2 linked regions of the Lentilactobacillus curieae genome follow. The protein of the gene in region 1 interacts with the protein of each later gene in a pairwise test. Links are inferred from orthologs where the notes say so. Each region holds a gene or a part of one and is shown in the gene's direction. Other genes may lie near its edges. The genes, in order: PL11_RS09970 and tuf.

Region 1 (13,398 bases):
ACGGTAGCACACTTTATAAGCTTGGAAGGGACTTTCATGCTAGCTACAGTGAAGTTAAGGATTGGATGGAAAGATTCGTATATTCCGGTTTCAATTATAGTCTAAATCTCAAAACTAAATTACTTGGTGAGTTTCAGGCACACAACGCTTCTGTCGCAGTTTCAGCATATCTTGTATATTGCAAGTTAAATAACATTCAGCCAAATGGATATAGCATTCAGGACGCAATCAAAATAACTAGCTGGGCTGGTCGATTTGAACGGCTGAGTTCCCGACCATTCATTTATATTGACGGTGCCCATAACGTTCCGGCTGCCCAACAGCTCGTGAAGTTGCTTAATACAAACTATTTTTCTGGGAAAATTTATATTGTAATTGCGATTCTCGCAGATAAGCAGGCAAAGGAATTTGTGGATGAAATGAGTAAGGTCAACAACGTAGAGATCACGTTGACAACGTTTAATACACCGATGAACCGGGAACTATTCGACGCAGTTTCCGTTGAACAAGCAGAAAACAAAAACGGGGTTAAAGTCAATTTTGAACCGGACTACAAAGAGGCAATCAATCATATTAAAGCCAAAATGGGTGCCGATGATTTGTTGTTGTTGACTGGCTCACTTTACTTTATTTCAGATGTAAGGGCATTTTTATTAGAATATTAGGATTAATTCTAAGGTTTGTTTTAAGATAGTAACCTGTTTTCATGGAAATAATTTATTTTTTTACCTGGTATGCTATACTTATTTCGTTAAAACATTAAAATGCGAAAAAAGCGTATAAAAACTTTTGTAGTGAATTGAAGGGATGGAATACCGTGTTCGGACTAGGAGAAAAAAATATCGGAATCGATCTTGGTACAGCAAACACGATCGTTTACGTTGATGGGAAAGGAATCGTCCTCCGAGAACCATCAGTTGTAGCAAAAAGCACAAAGGACGGCGAAGTAATTGCCGTGGGTGAAGAAGCCCGCGCAATGGTTGGTAGAACTCCAGGTAGTATTCAAGCAGTTAGACCAATGAAAGATGGTGTTATTGCTGATTACGACACCACAGTTGCCATGATGAAGTACTTTATTGAAAAAGCACTTGGCCATTCTTCAGGGAAACCTTATGTTATGGTTTGTGTTCCTACTGGAATTACCGCCGTTGAAAAGCGTGCGGTTATCGATGCAACGAGAGTTGCAGGTGCAAGGGATGCCTACGTAATTGAAGAACCATTTGCAGCTGCTATTGGAGCAGGGCTTCCTGTTATGGATCCGACCGGTTCAATGGTTGTTGATATTGGTGGTGGTACAACTGATGTTGCCACGATTTCACTTGGTGGGATTGTTTCAAGTCGTTCAGTGAGAATGGCTGGAGATAAGCTAAACGATTCAATTATTGGATTTGTTCGCCAAAAGTACAACTTACTGATTGGTGAAAGAACTGCTGAACAACTTAAATGGGACATTGGTTCTGCGTCAGCTAAGGCTGCCAAGGATATTGAACCAGTTCCAGTTCGTGGTCGAGACTTAGTTACTGGACTTCCAACTACTGTTGAAGTTAGTGGTGTTGATGTTAACGCTGCAATCGCAGAGTCAGTTGCTGAAATCATTGATACAGTTAAGGAAACTTTGGAAGAGACTTCTCCCGAAATTGCCGCTGATGTTATTGATCATGGTATTGTGCTAACTGGTGGTGGTGCTCTACTTAAGAACCTTCCGGAAGTTATTGCTGAAGAAACTCAAGTTCCTGTAACCATTGCTCCGGATCCTTTGGACTGTGTTGCCATTGGTACTGGCGAGTCATTGAAGAGTATTAACGTGATTAAGAAAAAACAATAGTATCGTTTTTTAAGCCTTAGGAATTTCTTAGGGCTTATTTTATGAACGATTGACTGATGGAGGCAATTATGCAAAAGTTCTTTTCCAACAGAAAGTTGGTAATTATAATTATCTGCTTGATCATCAGTTTTGGTTTAATGACATTATCCGTATCTGTGAGAAACAAACGCAGTACACCGCCTGTAATTCAACAATTTGGTAATGATATTGTTGGTTTTGGTGACCGGTTCGTTGCAACTCCAATGAATGGAATTCAGCACGGTTTTGTATCTCTAAAGAATTTGCTCAATACCTATCAGGAAAACGAGCAACTTAAATCAAAGGTTGATCAACTAGTGCAGACCCAGGTTAAGGATCAGGCACTGGAAAAGGAAAACAAGCAGTTGAAACAACAGCTACAAGTTGGTTCAACAATGACTAGCTATGACAAGATTAACGCTGCGGTTATTTCAAGAACACCATCATCTTGGGCAAGTCAATTGATTATCAATAAAGGACAAGCTTCGGGAATTAAAAAGAACATGCCAGTTATTGCTGGACAAGGATTGATTGGAACGGTTTCAGAAGTTAACAAGACGAATAGTAAGGTTGTTTTGATTTCAAATACTGCTGAGAATTCCAATAGATTTGCTGTGCAAATTGCAGGAGATGGCGGTAAAGTGCTAAACGGAATCATTACTGATTATAACGATGATACGAGTCAACTGATTATGGGTAACATTACGTCGAAGGAAAAAATTTCTAAGGGCGATAAAGTTGCTACTTCTGGATTAGGCGGTGTTGTTCCTAAGGGAATTTACATTGGAACTGTTTCAAAAGTTGGTAAAGATGATTATGGACTAGCTAAAAAGGTATACATTAAGCCTGCAGCGGATCTTCATGATATTGAAATCGTCTCTGTTGCGGTTAAAGAGTAATTGGGGGCTGGTATAGTTGAAAAGAAGAATTCCGGTTTCGGTTATTTTTATAGTTGGTCTAATATTGGCGTTTTTCTTGGATGGTTCGATAAGTCAAGCGTTTGCAAGTGTGTTGTATGCAGCACCAAATTCAATGGTTCCGTATTTAACCCTGATGTGGCTATGTATGACGGCATTCTTCTCTACTAGAATAAAACGTCTTCACGTGGGTATCTGGGCAGCAATCATTGGTTTTGTCTTTGATTCGTACTACACAGGCTTGCTAGGGGTTTACGTATTCATATTTCCACTTGTCGTTTATATAGGCCAGGCGATTTATGAATCGTTACCTAAAAATTTTCTGAGTGGTTTTTTGGTTTTCTTCATTGATGTTACTTTTGCTATTAGTCTAAATTGGCTAGCAAACATCTTTGTTGGCCAGGTTGAGCCGTCAGCATCTATTTTTCTGGTAAATGCTTTGGCCCCAACTTTGGCATTGAATTTATTTTTCTTTGCAATATGTTATTTTCCAATTGAATCGTTGTATGCTAGACATAGACGTTAATTTGGAAATCTTAGGGGGTAGGTATTGATGGCAGAGGCAGCTGTTTTGAAAGGCAGTAATGATGGTTACGAAATAATCTTGAGTGATCGGGCTGCGTACGATGATATCTTTAAATCATTGGTTAAGCTACTGGACAACTTAAAAACGCAGACGGCTTCAACAAAACCGCAAAAAATTGCGTTTGAAATTACAACGGGAAGCCGTTTGTTTAATTCAGACGAACGTTCCGAAATTGAGAAAGTATTTGCAAACTATCCTGACTTTTCAATTCATCGTATCAATTCAGATGTTGTTACTAAAGAAGAGTCAAAGAGAATTATTGAACAACAGACCGTTCATATTCTTGATAAGACAATTCGAAATGGTCAGGTAGAAACAGTAACAGGAGACGTATTATTTCTTGGGAATGTCCATGAAGGGGGTAAGTTATTCGTCAGCGGTAATTTATTCGTTTTGGGACAAGTTGATGGTATTATTCAAGCAGGGTACCCCAATATGGAAGATAAGCTGATTATTGGGGACGTACATAATGCTCAGCAAGTTAGAATTGGTGAGCAATTCGAAATCCTAGATGACTCTCCCAAGAGTGACAAGATTAACGAATCCACAGTTTCATATGTTAACGATCTTCATTTGCTTGATTACGGCGAAGTTGAGGATTTAAACGAGATTAACCCAAAGTTCTTTAACCAGATTGGAGGAGTCAATAATGGGTAAAGCGTTAGTTATCACTTCAGGTAAAGGTGGTGTTGGTAAGACAACTTCTTCTGCCAACATCGGTACCGCATTAGCAATGATGGGCAAAAAGGTGGTATTGCTTGACCTTGATATTGGTTTGAGAAACCTTGATGTTGTTTTGGGGTTAGACAACCGTATCATGTACGATATTGTCGATGTGGCAGCAGGTCGCGCTAAATTAGCACATGCCCTGGTAAAGGATAAGAGATTTGATGATCTCCTTTATCTATTACCAGCCGCACAAAATACTGATAAGACTGCATTAACAGAGGATGAAGTTGTTGAAATCGTGGAAGAATTAAAACCAGATTTCGATTATGTCTTAATTGATTGTCCTGCAGGAATTGAACAAGGATTTATGAATGCAATTGCTGGTGCAGACGGTGCTTTGATTGTTACTACACCTGAAATTTCGGCAGTCCGTGATGCTGATCGCGTCGTTGGATTGCTTGAAACCCATCCACTAAAGGAAGAACCATTATTAATCATTAACCGTATTCGGACGCACATGATGAAAGATGGTTCAGTGATGGATGTTGATGAAATCACCCATCATTTGGGAGTTGAATTATTAGGGATTGTGTTTGATGATGACGCCGTTATTTCAACTTCTAATCATGGTGAACCAATCGTATTAGATTCAGATAATCCTGCCGGTCAAGGATATCGAGATATTGCGCGTAGAATTACTGGCGAATCTGTTCCTTTGATGGAAATGAAGGAAGAGTCAAAAGCTTCGTTCTGGCAAAAGTTTACTGGTTGGTTTAAAAAGAATTAGCTATTTGAACTTGACGAATGGCTTATCTTTAAGTATTATTTAAACTAACATTTTACATTAATAAAGACTATGATCAGAAATCTAGGTTATCAACTTCTACAGAGAATCATCAATTTGGTGGAATGATGATGTTGGCGATGCTTAGTTCACATCTGGGAGTCATTTTCCTGAAAGCTTTAGTAGGGAAAAACGGTGAGCACGTTATTGCTGAAGTTTAGTTACTAAACTCTTGAGGTCTACGCTGTAGACGAACATGAGGTGGCACCACGATTTAACAATCGTCCTCTTAGGCTTTTGCCTAAGAGGATTTTTTGTTTTTCAAAGTAGTAATTAAACTTCTTGAGGTAGTGGGCGCGAGTCCACTACGAATTGAGGTGGAACCGCGAAAACCATCGCCCTCTTGGTAAATTATCAAGGGGACTTTTTTTATGGAGGAATTATTATGTTAGATTATTTAGGACAAATTTTACCAGCATTATTATCTGGAACAAAAATGACATTATCAGTATTTTTTTGGACATTAATTGCCTCAATTCCACTAGGAGCAATTGTGGGTTTGGGCATGTTAAGCAAGTTTAAGCCCTTAGTTTGGCTAATTAACTTCTATGTTTGGTTGATGAGAGGAACGCCATTGTTGCTGCAATTAATAATTGTCTTTTATGGGCTACCTTTGATGCATCCTTTTGCAATTGTTTTTCCTCGGTACGAAGCGGCTTTATTTGCATTTATATTAAACTACACCGCATACTTTGCAGAAATCTTTCGGGGCGGTTTTCAAGCAGTTCCCAAGGGTCAACTTGAGAGTGCTCGGGTACTTAGACTTACGTATTGGCAAACAATCCGCTACATCGTAATCCCACAAGTGTTTAAAATTGTGTTGCCATCCATTGGAAACGAAGTTATCAATTTGATCAAGGATTCATCATTGGTCTACGTAATTGGTTTAGGAGACCTACTACGCGCTGGAAACGTTGCTAGTGCAAGGGATGTCACATTATTACCGCTGATTTTTGCAGGGGTAATTTACCTGTTATTGACGGCTGTATGCACAGTGATCCTAAGATTAATTGAAAAGAAATCCAGTGTTTGGAGATAGGAGTGTCATCAATGTTAGAAGTAAAAAATTTAGTTAAACGATTTGGAAACAGAACGATTATTGATGACCTGTCTGTACAGGTTAAAGATCAAGAAATATTATCAGTGGTTGGACCATCCGGAGCTGGAAAAACAACTCTTCTCAGGTGTATTACTGGATTAGAGAAGGTTGACTCTGGTGAATTTTACTGGGATAACCAAAAGTTTGATCCAACTGATTCTAATCCCAAAAACATGATTATTGGGGTGGTTTTTCAGGACTATCAATTATTTCCAAATTTAACGGTATTGGACAATATTACTCTGGCACCCAGATTGGTTAAGAAAGAAAGCCTAGATGAATTAGAAAAGTCAGCTAGCGAACTTTTAGCACGGTTGGGCCTCGAAGGAAAAGAAGATTTATACCCATATCAGCTGTCAGGTGGCCAAAAACAGCGGGTCGCTATTGTTCGGGCTTTGGCAATGAATCCTAAGGTTCTTTGCTATGATGAGCCAACATCTGCACTTGATCCCGAGCTGAGAGATGAAGTTGCCAAAATTATTATCGATTTGAAGCAACAAGGAATGACTCAGTTAGTTGTTACCCATGATATGGATTTTGCAGAAAAAATTGCTGATAATATTTTACGGGTTGAGCAACTGAAGTAAGGGGTGGTTGGATGAAGAAGAGATTGATTCGCAGTTTGTTCGCAGTGACATTGATAATGATTCCGCTACTTTTATCAGGTTGCCGAATTGAATCACGACAAAAATTAGAGAGTAAGCCTGACACCTGGGAGACCGTTCAGAAGCAAAAGAAGATTGTTATTGGTCTTGATGATAGTTTTGTTCCAATGGGATTTCAGACTAAGAGTGGCAAAATTGTTGGTTACGATGTTGACCTTGCCAAAGCTGTTTTCAAACAGTATGGAATTAAGGTTGATTTTCAGCCAATTGATTGGTCAATGAACGTTACTGAGTTGCGCAATGGGACGATTGATTTAATTTGGAATGGTTTTTCAATTACGCCGCAAAGATCTAAGGCGGTTTCGTTTAGTACTCCATACTTAGTGAACGACCAAATTTTAGTTACTAAGAAGAAAAATAACATCAATAGTTTTGCGGACATGCAGGGTAAAGTTGCCGGGGTCCAAAATGGATCCGCTGGGGCAATGGATATTGATAACCAGCCTAAGTTGCTGAAAGATCGGATCAAGGGTCACAGTCCCGTATTGTATGATTCCTTCACAGATGCGTTCATTGATTTGAATTCAAACAGAATTCAAGGGTTATTGATAGATAGCATTTATGCTGACTATTACATTGCTCACCAGTCTGACCGAAAATCATTCAAAGTTATTAAAAGCAATTTTCCAAAGGAATACTATGGCGTTGGAATGCGAAAAGGTGATACAATGCTCAAGCAAAAAATTGACCAAGGCCTAAAGGAATTAGCTAAGAATGGTAAGTTAAAACAAATTGACCAGAAGTGGTTTGGAAGTAAAGTATCTTCACCTCTTTTAAATAATAAGTGATTATCGTAGATTATTGAGTATAGCGAGCGTTACGGACGATTAAAAGTTCTGTAGCGCTCATTTATTTGGTTAAAATTCAGTTTTTTTATTAATTTGAAACATTCGCTATTGAGATTTTGGCCTGGTTCATTTACCATGAAATTTGTGATTCATCCAAGGAGGATGCTTGTGAACGAAATTAAATCAAAAAATTATCGAATTTTTACTCATAATACCGATAAATTTAAAACTACCAAAATTACTATTTACTTTACGCTTAAGTCAGATGAGAAGAACTTTGCGAAAATGGCGCTATTGAGTGAATTACTCGGAAATGCCACAAGTAAATATTCCAGTGAGACGGAGGTTTCTAGACAGCTTTCGAGAATGTATGGTGCCAGTTTCGGAGTTACAGTTTTAAGATACGGAGATGTTCACACACTTCGAATCAATATTAGTTTTCCAAATGATAAATACCTTCCAGATAATCATCACGTTGTTTCAGAAATAATGGGATTCCTCGATGAGGTTATTAATCATCCACTAATAGGTGGTAATCAGTTTGAGGAGAGCTTTTTTAATTTACATAAAGCCAATCTACTCAATTACTTCAACTCAATTATTGAAAACCGCGAATACTATGCAACTATCCAGTTGCAAAAATTAATGTTTCCAAACGACATTAACCACGGAAGCTTTTTATACGGAACAATTGATCAGCTTCAAAAAACCACGGCAGCTGATTTATTTGATTTCTATCAGTGGTTATTAAAAAATGCCAACATTATGGGATTTATCGGTGGTCATATCGATGACGAGTTTGTTAATCAATTAGATGAAATCATTCCCAATACGGATCATCAATTTGTCAAACTAGATCCGTTTGTTAAATTACCGCAAATTGATAAGGTAGCTCGAAAAGAACAAAAATTAGAAATTGATCAAACTGTGTTAACCATGGGTTACGAGTTACCAATTCTTTCAAATGATCCTGATTATTATAATGCAATTGTTTTGAACCAGGTACTGGGTGGCTCACCTCAGTCAGTCCTGTTTAATGATGTGCGTGAGGATCAGAGCCTAGCCTATGATATTTCTTCATCATATAATTCTTTGAACGGAACTTTGTCGGTATCAGCAGGAATCTTACCTCAAAATCAACCGTTAGTTGAAGATTTAGTTGCTAAATCCATTGAAAAAATTATGAATGGAAATATTGACGATACAGTAATTTCGGGAATCAAACAATCACTAATTGACCAGCGAAAATCTAGTGCGGACTCACTTGGGGCACAAATCGAAAAGCTTTTTGTCAAAGAGATTACTAACGCTAGTGTTGATGACGACGACTTTATAGCCGGCGTTAAGTCAGTTAAAAAGTCTGACGTGGTTGACTTAGCCAAGCAAATAAAATTGCGAGCAGTTTTTGCCTTAAAGGGTAATGGAGGTTCGGATGAAAATAATTAATTATCCTGAGTTCAGTGAACAGTTATTTCAAGAGACTCTCCCTAACGGATTGAGAGTATTTTTACACCCCATGGCAGGGTTTAATCGGACCTCTGCCGTACTTAGTGTTAACTACGGTTCAGCGGACTCGAAGTTTGTTCGTGATGGTAAGTTGATCACTCAGCCAGCAGGAATTGCGCATTTCTTAGAGCATAAGATGTTTGATAAAAAAGATTATGATGTTTTTGAGTTGTTTAATAAAAATGGTGGTAGGTCAAATGCGTACACCTCATTCACTAAAACCAACTACGTATTTTCATCAACGGATAATGCAAAGGAAAACCTAGAGTTGCTCCTTAATTTTGTGATGCAACCATACTTTGACAAGCAAAAGGTCGAACGCGAAAAGGGAATCATTTCTCAAGAAATAAATATGTACAAAAATGATCCCGATAATCAGTTATTTACGTCGAGTGTTCAATCTATGTATAAAGGGACATCATTAGCAGATGACATAGCTGGAACTGATGAATCATTGGCAAAAATTACGGTGGAAGATCTGAATTTGGCTTACGATACATTTTACCGTCCTGATAATATGACGTTAATTGTTAGTGGTAACTTAGACCCAGAGAAGTTGATGACAGTTATTCGTGAAAACCAAACGCAGTATCCAAAGCGCAATAGGAATGTTAAATTTGTTGCTCCTAAGCCCGAGGATGTTGAGGGGCGCACAGAAATCATTACTATGGACGTATCAAGACCTAAGGCTGCATTTACTCTAAGAAGTAATTTGGATAAGCAGTTGAGTGGGGATGAAGGATTACGGCACGAATTAGGACTAAATTTATTGATGAACCTGTTTTTCTCAGAAAACTCTTCCCAGTATGATGAGCTTTACCATCAAGGGATAATTGATGATTCATTTTCATTTGAAATTGAAGTTGAACGAGGCTTTCAATTTGCCATGTTGGCTGGAGATACAGATGATCCTGCCCAATTTGTATCAAGCTTAAAGGGAATTGCTGATTCAATTCCTGAATTACTGGATGCAAAGGCAGAAGAATTTGAACTGCAAAAGAGGGAACTGTTAGGTAACTATGTTGCTATGATGGATTCCCCAGAGGCAGTCTCCAATCAATTTTATGGGTTTGACGACAAACCACAAACCATTTACGATGAAATTGAGATTATCAGCAAATTGACATTGGATGACATTAAAATAATTAGTAATAATTTTCTCGCAAACTACACTCCAGGGTGTGTAACGGTTCAAAAGAAAGTTTAAATTATTTTTTAAGGTGTAAATCTGATGAAAATCATATGCTATACTTGACTTAATGATAAAAAAAGTAATGGAGAATCAGTATGGATAACGAAAACCAATCCGTAACAATTGGACAAAAATTACACGATGCAAGGGTGGCCAAAGGTTATACCCTTGATGATTTACAAAAAAATACCAAAATTCAAAAGCGTTATTTAATGGCGATTGAAGATAACAATTTCGATGCTTTACCAGGTGAGTTCTACGTGAGAGCCTTCGTTAAACAATACGCTGACTCTGTGGGACTAAACGGTCAGGAATTGTTAAACGACTTTAACCACAAGCTTCCGGATACTGAAGATCCTGAATATGTTGATCGAGTAAACGATGACAATCCTCAAACTCGTTCAGTTCAACGTAAAGCTGATGAGCGAACTGAGAAAATTCGCCGTTATATTCCGATTGCAGCCGTTTCTGTGGTTGTATTGATCATCTTGATTGCCATTTGGGTTGCTGCAGCTAAAAGCACTAGGAATACTGCAAAGACTGAAATTGAGACTAGCAAAGTTTCTGTTTCTGGATCAAGCTCAAGCAGTAAGTCATCCAGTGCCAAGAAAGCCAAGAAAAAGGCCTCAACTTCAAATACGAAAGTTAGTTTCAGTCAACTGTCAGCAACTGATTCTGATTTAACTTATCGGGTTAAAGGTGCTTCCAAGACGCCTAAAATTAAGCTAAGCGTTACAGAAGCATCAGGATCAGATTCAGCTACTTCTGACTCGTCTGCAACTAGTGCTTGGATGTCAGTAACTGCGGACGGTAGTTCATTGTGGCAAGCTGCTTTAACTGCTGGTAAATCACACACCGTTTCGCTTCCTGCGAATACATCATCAGTAACAATTAATTCTGGTAATGCACCCGTAACCAAGATTTCTGTTGATGGTAAGCAAATGAAGTTGCCAACAGCATCAAGTCAGGTTAGAAACGTTATTCTCCAACTTAACGGTTCAGCAGATTCATCAAGCACTGAAACTTCTTCATCAACAACTGATACAACAACGGATACTACGGGTACCCAAACAGGTACAGATACAGGTACCACAGGATATTAATAAGAATGTTGAGGGCTTAAGATGAATTTACCAAATAAATTAACAATTTTTAGAATCATTTTGATACCATTTTTCATTTTGATTTTAGCGATTCCTACAACAATGGGGGTTATGCAGGTTGGCGGAACAGTCTTAACAGGAAGCCGACTTCTTGCTGCTTTGGTTTTCATCGTTGCCTCGCTAACTGATTTTTTGGATGGTCAAATTGCTAGAAGAAACCATTTGGTCACTAACTTTGGCAAGTTTGCTGACCCATTAGCCGACAAAATGTTGGTTATGACAGCATTTATCTTTTTGGTGGAGTTAAATATGGCACCTGCATGGGTAGTTGCCATAATCGTTTGCCGGGAATTAGCAGTTACTGGTCTAAGATTAATCATCGTTGAAAATGATGGCCAGGTATTGGCAGCCGCTTGGCCAGGGAAAATTAAAACTACAACGCAGATGTTGGCAATTATTTTCTTGCTACTTAATAACGTCTTCTTTGCGGCAATTAACTTACCACTTGGAGAAATTATGTTATACATTTGCTTGTTCTTTACAGTTTATTCTGGGATTGATTATTTTGTTAAAAATCGGTCAATTTTCTCTGATTCTTTTTAAATAATTTTCAAAAGAAGATAATTTTTTATCTTCTTTTTTCGTATCTATATCTTTGGGAGGAATGGTAATGACAATTCAAGAGCGCGTGGTAAATCTTCTGATTGAGAAAGACATTTCAATTACCGCTGCTGAAAGCTTAACTGCAGGTGAATTTCAAAGTACAATTGGCCAAGTGCCTGGAGTCTCAAGCGCCTTTGAGGGTGGTTTTGTGACCTACTCGAATGAAGTTAAGGAACAACTGCTGGGAATTCCAAAAGATGTAATTGATACTTTTGGGGTAGTAAGTGGTGAGACTGTTGTTTGGATGGCAAATCAAGCACGATCAATCCTAAGAAAAGATATCGGGATCTCATTTACTGGAGCTGCTGGTCCTGATTCACTAGAAGGTAAACCAGCAGGAACAGTTTTTATCGGGATTGCGCTTCCGGGTGATAAAACTTATTCAAGGGAGTATCACTTCGATGGTAGTCGAAATGAAATTAGAACACATTGTGTTGAGCAAGGGCTAAAATTAGTTTTGGCGGAAATTGAAAAATAAACGAACTTTTGTTCGCATTTTTGTTGATTTTTTTAAAAATCATTAGTATAGTTGACTAGTAAACATTTCCTAACGGAAAGTGGGAGGTAACGAATGGCTGACCAAAGAAAAGCTGCCTTAGATAAGGCGCTAAAGAGTATTGAAAAAGAGTTCGGAAAAGGCTCCATCATGCGAATGGGAGACAAAGCCGATACCCAAATTTCAACAATTCCAACTGGCTCACTAGCCCTCGATGAAGCACTTGGGGTGGGTGGCTATCCACGAGGAAGAATCGTTGAAATCTACGGTCCTGAAAGTTCTGGTAAAACAACGGTTGCGTTACATGCCGTTGCTGAAGTTCAAAAACGTGGGGGAACTGCAGCATACATCGATGCCGAAAATGCGTTGGATCCTGTATATGCAACTCATTTAGGTGTAAACATTGACGATTTGTTGCTTTCACAACCAGATACTGGTGAACAAGGGCTTCAGATTGCCGATGCCTTGGTTACCAGTGGTGCAATCGATATTGTAGTTGTCGATTCAGTTGCTGCATTGGTTCCACGAGCAGAAATTGACGGTGAAATGGGAGACCAACATGTTGGGTTACAAGCTCGTTTAATGTCACAAGCGCTTCGTAAGTTATCCGGAACAATTAACAAAACTAAAACAATTGCATTGTTCATTAACCAGATTCGTGAAAAGGTTGGGGTTATGTTTGGTAATCCTGAAACCACTCCTGGTGGCCGGGCATTGAAGTTCTATTCAACAATCAGACTTGAAGTTAGAAGAGCTGAACAGATTAAAGATGGAACTGACATTATTGGTAACCGGACCCGAATCAAAGTGGTTAAGAATAAGGTAGCTCCTCCATTTAGAAGAGCCGAAGTTGATATCATGTATGGCCAAGGAATCTCTCAATCTGGTGAACTTATCGATATGGCCGTTGAGAAGGACATCGTTAATAAATCTGGATCTTGGTATTCATATGGTGAGGATCGGATTGGCCAAGGTAGAGAGAACGCTAAGCAATACCTTGTTGACCATCCAGATATTTACGCCGAGG
Region 2 (9,873 bases), 2.0 Mb from region 1 along the record:
AGATTTAAAAGAGGTTCCCGGATTTGGCGATAAAACATTTGCAAATTTAAAGTCGTCAATTTGCGTATAACGTGAGATAATTTTAAGCGATATAAATTTCTTGGAAGGTGAACGGAATGGATAACCGAATCAAATGGGATCAATATTTTATGACCCAAGCAGTTTTATTAGCTTCACGGAGTACATGTGAGCGTCTATCTGTTGGCGCGGTGTTAGTGCGAGATAAACGGATTATTGCTGGAGGATACAACGGTTCAGTAGCAGGTGATGCTCACTGTATCGATGAAGGCTGCTACCTTGTTGATGGTCATTGTGTTAGAACGATTCACGCCGAGATGAACGCAATTTTGCAATGTGCAAAGTTTGGTGAGCGGACTGACGGTGCAGAAGTCTACGTCACTGATTTTCCTTGCCTACAATGTACTAAGATGTTGTTACAAGCAGGAATAAAAAAGATTAACTATCTACGTAACTACCACAATGATGAGTATGCTCAAAAATTAATCAAACTTAAAAACATTGAGCTGAATAAAATTGAATTAACTCATGAAGACCTAACCAAAATTCCGTTTGACTCCTATTTGTCTGATTAATAATTAAGAGACTATGGATATTTATTGCAATTCTATTAGTTTGCCTCAGCGCCTTGGAATTTCATCCTCTCGTTGGTGTGATTGGCTTGATTTTCTGGGCGATAAGAGTATGGAAACTAAATTTTAATGTTCTATGGATAGTGGCGCTAATAGTGGGAACACTATTTACATGGCGTTGCTTAACTTTTAAACAACAGGTAGAAATGCAGACTGTAAATTCCGAAATTCACGAAACAATCCGAATTTTTCCAGATGAGATAAAGTTGAATGGTGGGCAGATAAACCTTGTTGCCAACTCACATTTTGATAATAAGAAAAGGGTGTATTTTTCAAGGTTAAGCTCAGAATCACAAAAATTGATGATTCAAAGAAATAATGGGCCACTTTTCCTTACAGTTGTTGGTAAGCTTGAAAAGTTCAAACCAGCAACTAATGTTAATGAGTTTGATACTGGTCTGTACTATCGGCATCAGGGAATTAGTAGTCTAGTTAACGTTACGAACCTTACTGTTGTCCCTGCACCAGCAAAAATACAGATCAATGAACTGCCACATGCATTGCGAACGGGATTGCTATGTAGAACGGCAAACTATCCACCAAACATAAAGCGTTATTGCCAGGCATTGGTAATTGGTGTCAGAGATAGTGATTTTTATCAAGAAATGACTGGTAGTTCAAAACTAGGACTATTGCATGTCTTTTCTGTTTCGGGGATGCATGTTGCATTTTTTCTGGGGTTAGTCGAAAGACTATTAGCAGGGGTTAAATTTCCAAAACGAACGAGTGCATTATTAAAAATCATCTGTTTAGTGGTTTACTTTCAATTTGCTGGTGGTAGCCCTGGGTTATTTAGGGCGGTTATTATGGCAGTATTAAGACAATTTGCAGTGCTACTTGGCCGTGACCTATCGAGTTTAGACTCCTGGAGTATCACGTTAATTTTACAGCTGTTTTGGCTGCCAGAAGCTACCTATTTGCTTAGCGTTCAACTTAGTTACTCCTTGTCTCTAGGGATAATTGCCACTGCTAAGTGGAAACTATTTTCTAAGACAGTTATGTTAAACATGATATCCCTACCAATTTTGCTAGAAAATTTTTACCAGTGGCATATCCTGTCAATTCTTGCCAGTCTGGTATTTTTACCAATATTTTCCGTAATTATCTTCCCGTTAGTATTGGCTGCAAGTGTTTTTGGTGACCTGCCAATTGTGATATCTATTGCAGAAAGAATAGTGTCTGTGTTTACTGCTTCACTAAATTTTTGTGGGGAATTACCGGGAATGATTGTATTTGGAAAACCTGGAGTCTGGATAACGATTGTCTTGCTGGTCGTTACTTTCTGGGTTACTCTTAGTGTCCATAATTCACGTCGGAAACTACTGTTGGTTGGGTTATCTTGTATGTACTTGTGCACTTTTATTTGGATTCATTTTCCAATGAATGGTGAGGTCACGATGATTGATGTTGGTCAGGGAGACAGTTTCCTAATCAGACGTCCTTTCAATCGCCGAGTAACTCTTATCGATACGGGTGGAAAGGTGCACTTCGGTGAGCGACCGTGGCAACGACAGAGTGAAACTTATCGTGCCGAACGCATTGGAATTAATTATTTAAAGAGTATTGGAATCAATACGGTTGATGAAATTTTGCTAAGCCATCAGGATGCTGACCATTGTGGGGATTTACCAGCTTACATGAAGCAGTTACGGGTAAAAAGAGTAGTGGTTCCTATAGGTATGAATCAGAATCCTAGCTTTATTAAACGTTTGAAGAAAGCTGGAACTGCAACTGAGTTAGTTCCGGTTTCAGATAAGCAAAACTGTCTGGTTGGTGGGTTAAGAATTCTTCATCCGTTTGTTGCTGGTAAAGGTGAAAATCATGATTCAATGGTTGTTTTTGGCAATATTGGCCATCAAAGATGGCTGTTTACTGGTGATTTGGATCAGGCGGGTGAGATTGAAGTCTTGCAACGCTATCCCAACTTAAAAGTCGATGTATTAAAAGCTGGCCATCATGGAAGTAAAACGTCTTCTGCTCCGGATTTTATTAGGACGATTAAGCCTAGAATTGCGCTTATTTCTGCAGGAAGAAATAATCGTTATCATCATCCAAACGATGAAACGATGCAGACCTTGCGTTGTAATCGGGTGAAGGTTATTAATTCGCAAATTTCTGGTATGGTAAGATATGTTTATCGAAACAATCGCGGTCGGTTTGTTCCAACCGTAAATTTGAAGGGAAGCTAAAATGAAGTATTCTGAATTTACAAAGCAAATCAAAAGCGGCACCGTTGATCGGGTTTACCTTATTGATGGGGCACAGGACTACCTTTCAGATAAAATAAAGCGAACATTTACTGAGCTGATTCCTGAAGAAGAGCGAGCAATGAATATGTCAACTTACGATATGGAAGAAACACCATTGAGTAACGCTGTTGAGGACGCTGTTTCAATGCCTTTCTTCGGTGAGAAGCGGTTGGTGATGATTTCTCATCCATACTTTTTAACAGCTACCAAGAAAAAGTCAAAAATTGATCATGATTTGGATGAATTGATTGAGTACTTGCAACACCCGCAGGAATCTACAATTATGGTAATTTTTGCTGCTTATGAAAAATTAGATGCTAGAAAGAAAATTACTAAACAAATTAAGAAGCTAGCAACAGTTGTCAGTATCGGTAACCCAACTGAAAATGAAGCAAAAGCAATTATCAAGAGTGAGGTTGCAAAAGCTGGTTGCGGCATTGACGATGCTGCGCTTGAAAAACTACTTGAGTTAACATCTGGTAATCTGACAAAGATGATGAATGAAATCCCCAAGCTTACAATCTATAATCAACAATCCAAGCGGATCGATTCTGAATCTGTGGCTGCCCTTGTATCAAAGTCAATGGAACAAAACGTGTTCGATTTGGTTAACACCGTGTTAGCTAAGCAGCCAACTAAGTCATTAGATATATACCATCAGTTGTTGCTGGAAAACGACGAACCGATTAGAATCAATGCAGTTTTAATTCAACAGTTTAGATTATTGATTCAGGTGATGATTTTAAAACAGCACGGTTATTCTCAAGGGAACATTGCGTCTTCCTTAAAAGTGCATCCATATAGGGTCAAATTAGCGTTGCAATCAATTCGGAAGTTTTCATACGACGAATTGAAAACAGCGTACCTTGGACTTGTCAATATAGAGCGGGAGATGAAATCATCTGCCCGTTCTCCAGAATTATTGTTTGAACTTTTCGTGGTCAACTTTATGAAAAAGACAGCGTAAAAAAACAGGTTATCACAACAACTGTTGCGATAACCTGTTTTTTTATTCGGTTTGAAGCCTTGAAGCCTTAACCTAATTATTATTTAGCTAACTTAGTTAAACGTGACTTGTCACGAGCAGCTTTGTTTGCTTTGATTAATCCCTTTGACTTTGCGTGGTCAACTGCACTGATGGCGTTGATGTAAAGTTCTTTGGCATCATCTGAACCTGCAGCTTGAGCTTTTTCAAACTTCTTAACGGCAGTTCTCATTTTGCTGAGTTGTGAAGCGTTTCTTTCTTGTGCTTTTTCGTTAGTCTTCACACGTTCGATGGCTGATTTGATAATTGGCATTGGTTTCACCTCCGAGTCGATAACTATTATAAGTAAAATTTCAACAAGCATTATTATACAGATTACCACATGTGTTTGCAAGGGGAGTTCTAACTGAATATTTAAAAAATCCTTGTGTAATCAAGTTAAATCACTTATAATACTCTTTGTGTGTTAAGCACGACCTTCAACTTAGTACTTCGGGGCCACTTACCGGGTACTCAGTTGTTGGACTAAAAATATAAGGTGGTAAATATATCATGGCACTTACTCAAAGTGAAAAGAACGAAATCATCAAAAAATATGCTCGTCACGAAGGCGACACTGGATCAGCCGAAGTACAAATTGCTGTACTAACTGCTGACATCAACGAAATCAACGGTCACATGAGAGATCACCGTAAAGATTTCCATTCACAACGTGGTCTTATGAAGAAGATTGGTCACCGTCGTAACTTACTTGCTTACCTACGTAACAAGGACGTTTCACGCTACCGTGACCTTATCCAAAGCTTGGGTCTTCGTCGTTAATATTAAATTTGTTCCAAAGAGCCGATTTTTCGGCTCTTTTTTTTGCCCAAAATTTCGTTGCTTGCTTAAGTATGGTAAACTATAAGAAGCTGAATTACGAACGTAAAAAAAGGAAAAATTTTGAGGTGAAACATGAACAGTAAGATTAAGGTCATACCACTTGGTGGTGTGCGAGAAAACGGTAAGAATATGTATGCCGTAAATATTAACGATGGTATTTACATTTTAGATTGTGGGTTAAAGTACCCTGAAAACGAACTTCTAGGAATTGACGTAGTTATCCCCGATTTTTCATATTTGGAAGAAAATCGCGATAAAATTGTGGGGGTATTTTTAACTCACGGTCATGCTGATGCAATTGGCGCTTTACCATACTTTTTGAGTGAGTTTAATGTTCCCGTATTTGGTTCAAAGATGACTATCGAATTAGCAAAAATCAGTGTCGCTGACGCTGATGAGGTTACCGATTTCGATGATTTTCATGTCGTAAGTGACCGGAGTGAAATCGATTTTGAAGATGTCCGGATTACTTTCTTTAGAACAACTCACTCAATTCCAGGATCTTTGGGAATTGCAGTACACACTGATGCCGGATCAATTGTCTACACTGGTGATTTTAAGTTTGACCAAACCGCATCACATTTGTACCACACTGATTATTCGCAACTAACTAAGTTAGGTGATCAAGGGGTACTAGCGCTGTTGAGCGATTCTAGCAACGCTGAGAATCCAACGCCATCTGCATCCGAAAATCAGATTAGTGACTACATTAATGGTGTCTTTAATGACCATCAAGGTCGAATCATTGTTGCTAGTGTGGCTTCAAACATTATCAGAATGCAACAAGTTTTCAATGCAGCAGCTAAAACTGGCCGCAAAGTATTTTTGAGTGGCCAAGACTTAGATAAAATCGTTAAAACTGCCCTTAAACTTTCAATGTTGAAATTGCCAGATCAAGAATTATTGATTGAAAACGCAAAGGACCTTGAGAAACTTGAACCAAATCAGATTGTAATTATTCAAACTGGTAAAATGGGCGAGCCAATTAAAGCTTTACAACGGATGGCTAATGGCGAACAGAAGGACATCAACATCGAATCAGGCGATTTAGTCTTTATTACTACAACACCGTCAACTGCGATGGAAACTACAGTCGCTAAGACTCGTGACATGATTTACAGAGCCGACGCTGAAGTTAAGATGATTGCTGATGAAATGAATTCATCCGGAGATGCTAGTCAAAATGATTTACAACTATTAATAAACATTTTGAAGCCTAAGTTCTTTATTCCAGTGCAAGGTGAGTACCGCTTACTCGCTTCCCATGCCGGCTTGGCAAAACAACTAGGCTACAATGATAGTAATATCGTGATTCCAAATAAAGGCGACGTTATTTCAATCGATGACGATGAAATTTGGATCTCAGCTGGCCTTGACCTAGCTGATACCATGATTGACGGTAGCGGAATCGGTGACATTGGTAACATCGTTTTACGGGATCGTAAGGTCCTTTCAGAAGATGGGATATTTGTAGCCGTAGTTACAATTGATAGAAAGAAAAAACGAGTTATCTCTGCGCCGAAATTGACTTCGCGAGGCTTTGTTTACGTTAAGGCCAATAAAGATTTAATGAATGAAGCATCTGAAATTATTGAAAAAACGGTCAAAAATAACCTTGAGCATAAGGAATTTGACTGGAGTAATTTAAAACAGGATGTACGTGAAAGTCTAAGTGATTATCTATATCAACAAACTAAACGTCATCCAGTTATTCTTCCGGTTATTATGGAAGTTAACCAACACCATAAGCGGACAAATAAAAAACATTCTAAGAACAACAAGGCCGAAGAACTTGCTAAGGCAGAGAAAAAAGCTAACAATAATAAATAATGTAAGCAAGGTACAAATACCGCCTTTGAGGCCATATTTGTACCTTATTTATATTGATTCGATAAGGAGAATTTGCATGAACCTTTCTGAGAATGATAACGTGATTTTTGAAAGTGCCAAGGCAGATTTCCTTGACGCAAAGTATCACCAAACTATCAAAAAAATTGATGACTTAAGAAGACAAAATGGGGATCAATACGATTTTTTACTTTTACAAGCCAGAGCATACACAAAGTTGGCGGATATTCAAACAGCTGTTGAGTTAATTGATGATGCCGGGACGGAGAATTTGCGGCCTGGCGATGTAACGTTTGCTGTTAAGACATTATTGGCGGATAAACAATTTATCCCAGCTCGAAAGGTTACCGTGGTACTTGATCATCAATATGCAAAAGAGCTAATTACGCAAATTGAGACTGCGGAATTTAAGTTTAAAAAATATCATCGTGAAGAGGTCATGAAACTGCAACGGCGATTATTTTATATCGGAAGCCATAGCGCAGATGTTCAGGCAAAAATTGTGTCTGAAGCAAATCGCCTGCCACTTGCTGAATATCTGGAAGGGGTGAAGGCAGTTTTAATTGATCGAGCTGGTTGGCAGGTAATCAAAACTCAATTTTTATTTGAATTGATTGGTTTAAAAATTGATGACCAAATTGATTTGTTGTGGTTAGATGATAAAATTCATCAAGTGATTCCAGCAAATATAGATATTGCTGATAGTGTTCAGCCAATCATAGAAACAATCAACGTTGTTGATGAGAAGTTTGCGAATGATGACCCAATTTTTGCCCAGCAATTATCAGCCCAAATATATCAGTTGGGGAATTATTTGTTTCCGTACGCCGAGGATGTAATAATTAATTCCGATGACTGGATTAAAATTATTCAATCCTATTTGGCGGGGGATGAATTCGCACCGAACACTGAATCTGGGGCGGTTATGCTTAGCTGGTTTGAAATTATTCTTAACCAAGAACAAAGAATAAAATATATGTAATGAAAATAAAAACAAAAAAATAACAGTAATATGTTTACAAACAATTTAAGTATCGATATAATACTTAAGGATTCTTCGAAAAATTGACGGCTTTGTCTTTTAGAGAAGATGTAGTATAATATCTATCAGAAATGCATTGATGAAAGTTGATGTAATTCTTGAAAACAACAGGAGGTTTCATTAATGGCTAAAGAACATTATGAAAGAACAAAGCCCCATGTTAATATCGGTACTATCGGCCATATTGACCATGGGAAAACTACTTTAACTGCTGCTATCACAAAGGTATTGGCTTCTAAAGGTCTTGCAAAGGCTGAAGACTATGCTGAAATTGATGCAGCTCCAGAAGAACGTGAACGTGGTATAACGATCAACACTGCTCACGTTGAATACGAAACAGAAACTCGTCACTACGCTCATATCGATGCCCCAGGACATGCTGATTACATCAAGAACATGATCACTGGTGCCGCTCAAATGGACGGTGCTATCTTGGTTGTTGCTGCAACTGATGGTCCTATGCCACAAACTCGTGAACATATCTTGCTTGCTCACCAAGTTGGTGTTGAGTACATCGTTGTATTCTTGAACAAGACAGACTTAGTTGATGATGACGAATTGATCGACTTGGTTGAAATGGAAGTTCGTGAATTACTTTCAGAATACGATTATCCTGGAGATGACATTCCTGTTGTCCGCGGTTCAGCTCTTAAGGCTCTCGAAGGCGACAAGGAACAAGAAGAAGTTATCTTACACTTGATGGACGTTGTTGATGAATACATCCCAACTCCAGAACGTGACGATACTAAGCCATTCTTAATGCCAGTTGAAGACGTATTTACTATCACAGGTCGTGGTACTGTTGCATCAGGACGTGTTGATCGTGGTATCGTTAAAGTTGGTGACGAAGTTGAAATCGTTGGATTGCATGACGAACCAACTAAGTCAACTGTTACTGGTCTTGAAATGTTCCGTAAGACACTTGACGAAGGTCAAGCCGGTGATAACATTGGTGTACTTCTTCGTGGTGTTGACCGTGAACAAGTTGTTCGTGGACAAGTACTTGCAGCCCCTGGCTCAATCCAAACCCACAAACAATTCTCTGGCCAAGTTTATATCTTGACTAAAGAAGAAGGTGGACGTCATACTCCATTCTTCTCAAACTATCGTCCACAATTCTACTTCCATACCACTGATGTTACTGGTGTTATTGAATTGGAAGACGGCGTAGAAATGGTTATGCCTGGTGATAACGTTGAATTTAACGTTGAATTAACTAAGCCAGTTGCCATTGAAAAAGGTACTAAGTTCACTATTCGTGAAGGTGGACATACTGTTGGTGCCGGTGTTGTTGGTGAAGTTAAAGACTAATTTCATTTTCACATCATTTTTAAAGTCATGGGATTTTTCCCATGGCTTTTTTGTTTAAATCTCAAATAGATTTTACTTTTACTTGTTAATACGTTAAAATAACAATGTTATGCAATGAGAAATTGTACAAATAATCTTTTGTCTCGGAGGAAACAAAATGTCTGCAAAATGGGAAAAGAAAGGTACTAATGACGGAGAATTAACTTTTGAAATTAGTACTGACTTGATCGAAAAAGGTTTAGATCGAGCATTCAAAAAAAATAAGACTAGCATCAGCGTTCCAGGATTCCGTAAAGGAAAGGTTCCACGCCAAGTATTTAACCAAATGTACGGCGAAGAAGCACTTTATGAAGATGCTTTGAACATTCTCTTACCAGAAGCCTACGAAGGTGCTGTTAAAGATTCAAAAATCGAACCAGTTGATCAACCTCAAATTAGTGTTGAATCAATGGAAAAAGGTAAGCCATGGGTTATCAAGGCAACTGTTTACGTTAAGCCTGAAGTAAAACTTGGTGACTACCAAGGACTTAGTGTTCCTAAGCAAAACACTCGTGTATACCAAAAAGATATCGATGCCGAGCTTGAAAAGCGTCGTGAAAGCCAAGCTGAACTTGTACTTAAAGAAGACAAGGCTGCTGAAAATGGCGATACTGTTGTCATTGACTTTGATGGTTCAGTAGACGGCAAGCAATTTGACGGCGGTAAGGCTGACAACTACTCACTTGAACTAGGTTCAGGTTCATTCATTCCTGGTTTTGAAGACCAATTAGTTGGTCATAAAGCCGGTGAAGATGTAGACGTTAAAGTTACATTCCCTGAAGATTACCAAGCTAAGGAATTAGCTGGTAAAGAAGCTATCTTCAAGACTACAATTCACGAAGTTAAAGCTAAGGAATTGCCTAAACT

The links.
Region 2: the proteins of PL11_RS09970 (region 1) and tuf interact in binary tests that used the Bacillus subtilis proteins (3 or more experiments, as listed by UniProt). The link is inferred for Lentilactobacillus curieae from one-to-one orthologs.

Annotation. Positions count from the first base shown.
Region 1 is NZ_CP018906.1:2,037,353-2,050,750, reverse strand. Bases 1-2,821 are described here. They hold PL11_RS09970 (rod shape-determining protein), read left to right. Parts: upstream 1-817; coding sequence 818-1,825; downstream 1,826-2,821. Other genes in these bases: mreD (rod shape-determining protein MreD), read left to right, coding at 2,759-2,821; mreC (rod shape-determining protein MreC), read left to right, coding at 1,894-2,742; PL11_RS09975 (bifunctional folylpolyglutamate synthase/dihydrofolate synthase), read left to right, coding at 1-665. Also shown: more of mreD, read left to right, coding at 2,822-3,286; PL11_RS09955 (septum site-determining protein MinC), read left to right, coding at 3,314-4,003; septum site-determining protein MinD, read left to right, coding at 3,996-4,802; PL11_RS09945 (amino acid ABC transporter permease), read left to right, coding at 5,245-5,898; PL11_RS09940 (amino acid ABC transporter ATP-binding protein), read left to right, coding at 5,910-6,545; PL11_RS09935 (amino acid ABC transporter substrate-binding protein), read left to right, coding at 6,557-7,411; EF-P 5-aminopentanol modification-associated protein YfmF, read left to right, coding at 7,580-8,857; EF-P 5-aminopentanol modification-associated protein YfmH, read left to right, coding at 8,844-10,124; PL11_RS09920 (helix-turn-helix domain-containing protein), read left to right, coding at 10,205-11,212; pgsA (CDP-diacylglycerol--glycerol-3-phosphate 3-phosphatidyltransferase), read left to right, coding at 11,234-11,815; PL11_RS09910 (CinA family protein), read left to right, coding at 11,883-12,353; recombinase RecA, read left to right, coding at 12,447-13,398.
Region 2 is NZ_CP018906.1:87,115-96,987, reverse strand. What follows is about bases 6,990-9,873. They hold tuf (elongation factor Tu), read left to right. Parts: upstream 6,990-7,779; coding sequence 7,780-8,967; downstream 8,968-9,873. Other genes in these bases: tig (trigger factor), read left to right, coding at 9,125-9,873; PL11_RS00520 (hypothetical protein), read left to right, coding at 6,990-7,596. Also shown: PL11_RS00555 (helix-hairpin-helix domain-containing protein), read left to right, coding at 1-70; PL11_RS00550 (ComE operon protein 2), read left to right, coding at 117-593; PL11_RS00545 (DNA internalization-related competence protein ComEC/Rec2), read left to right, coding at 797-2,839; holA (DNA polymerase III subunit delta), read left to right, coding at 2,841-3,866; rpsT (30S ribosomal protein S20), read right to left, coding at 3,946-4,197; rpsO (30S ribosomal protein S15), read left to right, coding at 4,437-4,706; PL11_RS00525 (ribonuclease J), read left to right, coding at 4,839-6,596; more of PL11_RS00520, read left to right, coding at 6,673-6,989. UniProt on the Bacillus subtilis protein: GTP hydrolase that promotes the GTP-dependent binding of aminoacyl-tRNA to the A-site of ribosomes during protein biosynthesis.